DNA from 2 places in the Streptococcus salivarius genome. Region 2 is predicted to be linked to the other one. Evidence: predicted binding sites of a transcription regulator. Region 2 holds the regulator's gene; the other holds the start of a gene.
The links. Region 2 encodes HrcA, which represses chaperone genes, less so after heat shock. Its sites were predicted from a motif close to TTAGCACTCNNNNNNNNNGAGTGCTAA; they were not measured.
Positions count from the first base shown of each region.

Region 1 (3,435 bases), 750 kb from region 2:
GGGCACCGACCAATTTAGCGACAGCATGTTTTTCCATGTATTCTGACATGTCGAAACGAATCATACTGTCAGCTGAACCAAAGAGTTCAATAGCCAATTGTTTAGAGAGTTCAGTTTTACCGACTCCTGTAGGACCTACGAAGAGGAAGCTACCAATTGGGCGATTTGGTGCACCCAATCCAACACGATTACGACGGATGGCTTTGGCAATCTTATCAACTGCTGCATCTTGTCCAATAACATGTGATTTAAGATCATCAGCAAGACTAAGAAGTTGTGATTGTTCTTTTTCTTTCAAATCACCGACAGGAATATTGGTTTTTTGTTCCACAATGGCTTCGATATGTTTTTCTGTGATGACAGGCATATCTTGGTCTTTGATGGTTTGTTTTTGCATTTCCTTGTATTTAGCAATTTGATCACGGAAATAGGCAGCTTTTTCAAAGTCTTCGTCACGAGTAGCTTGAGCCTTGAGGTTTTCAGCCTCAATCAAACGTTTGTCGATATCTTTAGGATCAACAAAATTGAGGGTCAAGTTCATCTTAGAACCAGCTTCATCGAGAAGGTCAATGGCCTTGTCTGGCAAGAAACGGTCTTGAATGTAGCGGTTGGACAATTCTGCAGCTGCAGTAATCGCTTCGTCCGTATATTTGACGTGGTGGTAGTCTTGATATTTAGGTTGAATACCACGCAAAATAGTGATGGTTTCCTCAACCGTTGGTTCGTCAACCTTAACTGGTTGCATACGACGCTCTAGGGCAGCATCTTTTTCGATGATGCGGTATTCGTTGAGTGTTGTTGCTCCGACCAGTTGAAGTTCCCCACGAGCAAGGGCAGGTTTTAGGATGTTTCCAGCATCCATATTGCCATCACCAGCATTACCAGCTCCTACAATTTCATGGATTTCATCAATAAATAGGATCACATCCTGACGTTGACGAATTTCTTCCATGAGTTTTTGCATGCGTTCTTCAAATTGGCCACGGATACCAGTCCCTTGAACCAGGCTGACCACATCAAGACGGATGACTTGTTTGCCTTGGAGTTTTTGTGGCACGCTACCGTCAACGATTTTTTGAGCTAGGCCTTCAACGACAGCAGTCTTACCGACACCGGGTTCACCGATGAGGACAGGGTTGTTTTTGGTACGGCGGTTAAGAATTTCGATGACACGAATGATTTCCTCGTCACGACCAATAACAGGATCAATGTCTCCGCGACGAGCGATGTCAGTGATGTTGATGCCGAACTCTTCAAGAAGACCTTGTGGCTGTTGAGGAGCTTGTTGGCGTGGTCCTCCTGGACGGCCTGGCCCTTGTGTATTGCCACCGTTTCCTTGGTTACCTCCTTCTTGTGTTGGAGGTGTATTGGGAAGATCGCCGTTAGAAGAACGGAAGTTATTTAGGTCGCTGAAGAAATCGTCGAAGAAGTTGGAACCTCCTGTTTGATTGAATTGATTGAGGGGGTTCTCTGGGTCAGATTTCATGATTTTATAACAATTTTGACAGAGGTCAACTTGTTGCTGATTACCATTTACATTGGTATACAAATGAATACTAGCTTCATTAAGGTTACAGTTTTGACAGAGCATATCAGTACCTCTTTTCTATCTGAATTGGGAAAGACCTTTATTGAAAAAAATCTTGGTCAAAAAAGGTCAAATCTATGACTTCATTATAGCATGCGGAAGGTAGATTGCAAGTAAAAAGCATCTAGGTTTGGCACTCTCTTGATAAGAGTGCTAATTTTGAATTTTAATTCAGAATCGCTTGTCTAAAATGTATAAATATTATATAATTATTTTATATTATTCAGAACGAAAGAGAGATACCTATGACACAAGCTAAATCATTTTTGAAAGAAATCGACTTTACCAAGCAGGAACTTGAGGAGTTGATCGATTTATCCATAAAATTTAAACAGTTAAAGAAGGAAAGAATTCCGCATAAATATTTAGATGGCTTAAATATTGCCTTGATTTTTGAAAAAACATCTACAAGAACTCGCTCAGCTTTTACAGTGGCTGGTCAGGATCTAGGTATGAATGTGACCTATCTTGGTGCTGGAGACATTCAGTTAGGTAAAAAGGAATCTGTAGTTGATACAGCCAAGGTGCTTGGTTCTATGTTTGATGGAATCGAATACCGTGGTTTTAAGCAAGAAGATGTCGAAGATTTGGCTAAGTACTCAGGTGTTCCGGTCTGGAATGGTTTGACGGATACCTGGCATCCAACGCAAATGATTGCGGATTTCATGACTTTGAAGGAGCATTTTGGTAGTTTGGAAGGTTTGACCATCGCCTATATTGGAGATGGTAGAAATAATATGGCCAACTCACTTTTGGTCACTTCGGCTATTTTAGGCGTTAATGTCAAGATTATTGCCCCAGAGGTGCTGCAACCCGAAGATGAGATTGTAGCCCTAGCTCAGAAACATAATAATGGTGCCGATTTAACCATTACAGATGATATTTCAGAGGTCAAGGGAGTGGATATGCTTTATACGGATGTCTGGGTATCTATGGGTGAAGAAGTAGACTTTAAATCTCGTATTGATTTACTCTTGCCTTATCAAATTAATGCAGACCTACTTGCCAAGACGGAAAATCCAGATGTCATCGTTATGCACTGTCTCCCAGCCTTTCATGATCTCAATACCCAAATTGGGAAAGAAATCTATGACAAATACGGTTTGGCAGAGTTAGAAATCACCGATCAAGTCTTCCAAAAATACAGTGATATCATCTTCCAAGAAGCTGAGAATCGTATGCATTCTATCAAGGCCATTATGTACAATTCCTTGAAAAATATTTAAAATTCCCCCATTTTTCCCATAAGTGTGATAAAATAAGTAAGAAATACACAATTAATAGGAGAAATAACATGGAATCACATTTGGTGAGAATCATTAACCGTCTTGAAATGATGGCGGCTGATGGTGGTAATTTGAAACGTAATTTTGAACGTGAAGGAGTGGTTGTTGCCGAAGTATCATTTAGCAACGATCCTGAAAATGGTCCAGTTTTCACATTGCGTGACGTTGAAGCACGTGAATCTTATTCATTTGATAGCATCGACTTGATTGCAATGGAAATCTACGATTTGCTTTACTAATAAATTATTTTGGAACTTTACAAGATTCCAAAAATCAGAATGCCTGAAACTATCGAGTTTCAGGCATTTTTATCAGGATGAAAACATGGGGTGATGCTTGTATGGCTTGTCAAAACAGGCAGTGTTTCAACTCATTGGCAAAGTTTTTGGCGTGGTGTCATCTCGAAAATACATGAGGTGTATTGCTTAAGAGTTTTGCTAGCTAGGTCTATAACTTAGTTTTTATACTGAAATATCGCATTTATAAGAAAATACTTTATTATTATACAGTCTTCTGATATAATATTGAAGAATATTAGTAAGGAGTATCTAGATGAATTTT
Region 1 is NZ_CP015283.1:2,102,251-2,105,685, reverse strand. Features, by position in the region: gene V471_RS09915 (ATP-dependent Clp protease ATP-binding subunit) at 1-1,591, opposite strand, end outside; gene argF (ornithine carbamoyltransferase) at 1,834-2,814, shown strand; gene V471_RS09905 (DUF1797 family protein) at 2,883-3,113, shown strand; gene V471_RS09900 (amino acid ABC transporter permease) at 3,427-3,435, shown strand, end outside.
Region 1: the regulator HrcA is predicted to act here: its motif matches at 1,719-1,745, upstream of V471_RS09915 (ATP-dependent Clp protease ATP-binding subunit).

Region 2 (3,435 bases):
CAACTACTTCATCAGGGTTAACTGATTTGTTTGGTTCTTTACCAGTTTCAGCTTTAACAGCTTCTACAACGGCAGGGATACGAGTTGAACCACCGACAAGGATAACTTCGTCAATATCTGACAAGCTCAAACCTGCATCTGAAAGAGCTTGACGAACTGGAGTTTTCGTACGTTCTACAAGGTCACGAGTCAAATCATCGAATTTCGCACGAGTCAATGTCATTTCCAAGTGAAGAGGTCCAGCCTCACCAGCAGTGATGAATGGCAAGCTGATTTGTGTTGAAGTGACACCAGAAAGGTCTTTCTTAGCTTTTTCAGCTGCGTCTTTCAAACGTTGAAGAGCCATCTTGTCTGTTGACAAGTCGATTCCATTTTCTTTCTTGAATTCTTCAACCATGTGGTCGATGATTTTTTGGTCAAAGTCATCACCACCGAGTTTGTTATCCCCTGCAGTTGCCAATACGTCAAAGACACCATCACCAAGTTCAAGGATAGATACGTCGAATGTACCACCACCAAGGTCGAATACCAAGATTTTTTCTTCTTTATCAGTCTTATCCAAACCGTAAGCAAGGGCTGCTGCTGTTGGTTCGTTGACGATACGTTCTACTTCAAGACCAGCGATTTTACCAGCGTCTTTTGTTGCTTGACGTTGTGCATCATTGAAGTAAGCAGGAACTGTGATAACTGCTTTAGTTACTTTTTCACCAAGGTAATCTTCAGCATAACCTTTCAAGTATTGAAGAATCATAGCTGAAATCTCTTGTGGTGTGTATTCTTTACCGTTTGCAGAAACTTTTTCAGAAGTACCCATCTTAGATTTGATAGAGATGATTGTATCTGGGTTTGTTACTGCTTGACGTTTTGCAGCGTCACCAACGATGATTTCACCGTTTTTGAATGACACAACAGATGGAGTTGTGCGGTTACCTTCTGGGTTTGCGATAATTTTTGATTCAGTTCCTTCAAGAACTGCTACTGCTGAGTTTGTTGTACCTAAGTCAATACCAATGATTTTAGACATATGTTTTCCCCTTTTTACTTTAATTTCTATTTTGCTTTTTTTATCTTTCATTCATAGTTTTCTGTCATTTCGGACAAGTTTTCAATTAATTATATACAACTACCATAGCTGGACGTAAGACGCGTTCGTGGAGTTTATACCCTTTTTGGAAAACTTGTGCAATCGTGTCTGCTGGATGTTCATCATCTGCAGGCATTGTTTGAATTGCCATGTGGAAGTTATGATCGAAATCACCATCAGCTGGAATTTCTTCAATTCCTTCCTCTTTAAGAGCATGCACTAAACTTTCTTGCACCATTTCCAAACCTTTTTTGACATCATCAGTCAAGCCCTCAACGGCAAGAGCACGTTCAAGGTTATCAAGTGATGGCAAAATCGCTTTTGCCAAATCTTGGCTACGATACTTTTGCAATTGTTGACGTTCTTCATTTGCACGTCGCTGAATGTTTTGCATTTCTGCATGGGCACGAAGGTATTTGTTTTCAAATTCTTCGGCACGCGCTTGGGCTTCTTCAAGTTCAGAAGGTTCGCTTACTTCCTCTACAACTTCTTCAGTTGTCTCCGTAGCTTCCTCTTCTTTCACTTCTTCTTTTTTAATATCTTCAGTCAAGGCATACACCTCTTTCTATACTTTTTAAATGTTACATCTTAGCTAACTTCATAATGGTTACTATTGAGGTAACGGTAATAATCCGTCAACTTCATAACCAAAACTCTACTAATAACATTGACCAAACTAACCATGCGACGATAATCCATTTCAACTGGACCAATCACATGCATGAGTGCCATCCCACGATAAGGAATCAGGAATTTATGACTCATAACTGTGACATTTTCAAGCGCTTCTTCAGTTGATTCTGCAACCGAAATCTTGGTCACTTCATCATCGGAGATAGCTGATCGAAGCTCAAGTGCCACATGTTGTGGATTGTCCAAAAATTGATAGGTTTTTAAATCGGCATAAGTCAGTGATGCAACCTTACCTTCGATGAAAATCAATTCCTTAAAAAGTTGTGAAAAGATATAATCAAACAAATCTAGAACATTATCTGTTATTTTGAAATACTTTTGCACAATCTGAGGAATCTCAGTTCTCAATCGGTAATGGATATCTAAGACAGTGTTTCCCAAAAAACGTTCTTGAACAAGCTTATGAAGAATTTCCAAATCACTAGACAAGAAATTTTTTGGAATAGCAAATTGAACTGTCACAGGCTTAGATTCATCTAGAGTAAGAACCGCTAAAGCGTCGTGATTGGACAGATGAACAATGTCAAATCCAGTCAGACGTTGTCGTGTCGGTTCCACATCTTGAATCACTGCTGTACATCCTGTCATTTCTGCCAGCAGCTTCGCCGCCGCATCCAAGATATCTTCAAGTTTAAAGGCTTCAAAATCAAAGGCCTTAACCACTTGATAAACATCTTGTTCATCAATCGTATCAAGATTCAAAGAATTAGCGACGAAATACTGGAAACCTGCTCGGCTTGGCATACGCCCACTAGAAGTATGAGCTTTTTCAAGATAGCCCATCTTTTCAAGCTTGGCCATGTCATTACGAATGGTCGCTGAACTCGAATCAATTGATTCTTGTAATGCTTTCGAACCAACCGGTTCATGTGTACGAGTGAACATCTCAACTATCAAATTCAAAATAGTGTTTTGCCTTTGCGTAATCACGATGTCACCTCATTTCTATTTATTAGCACTCTAATGCATCGACTGCTAACTTATGATTCTATTATACACCTAAACTTGAACATGTCAACCCAAAAAACCAAAAAAATTAGCACTCTTTTTGTAAGAGTGCTAAAAATACATCTTAAGACCTAGAAAAGTTAAAAAAGAGCACCTCAGAAGCACTCTAATCTTATCAATCATATTTTGACAAATGATAGGTCTCAATAATAGATATGAGGTGTTTGGCATAATCTGGATCACTGCTAAAACCCGCAGCTTGTAGTTTTTCTGCCGCAACTTTATAACTAGTCGTTCCTGCCACCTCTTTATAGGTCGACTCGCCCCACGTTCCTTGGCGAAGTTCTTCTAAATAAGTCATCATAGAACTTGACCAATCCTTAAAAACTGCAAAATCCACCTTTTGGTATTGCCATTTCCCTTTACTGTAGATACTATCCTTTAAACGAATACGTTCTTGACCTGGCTGAGCAGGGAGACTGTAGATGTTATGATATTTAACAGATAAAAGACTGCTACCATAATTTGACTCATATGCAGCTTGACTAAGGAGAATAGACGCAGGTACACCATAGTTTTTAGACATCTTTTGAGCTGTTGGAGCTAAGGTCTCAATAAATTCTTGCTGTGTGTAAGCAACCTTTACCGCACGAGCATTATCAGCTGTAGAGGCATGAAGAATCAAAGGTAAGAGAATACCTAAAGCAAAA
Region 2 is NZ_CP015283.1:652,625-656,059, reverse strand. Features, by position in the region: gene dnaK (molecular chaperone DnaK) at 1-1,024, opposite strand, end outside; gene grpE (nucleotide exchange factor GrpE) at 1,110-1,634, opposite strand; gene hrcA (heat-inducible transcriptional repressor HrcA) at 1,673-2,707, opposite strand; gene V471_RS03440 (glycoside hydrolase family 73 protein) at 2,901-3,435, opposite strand, start outside.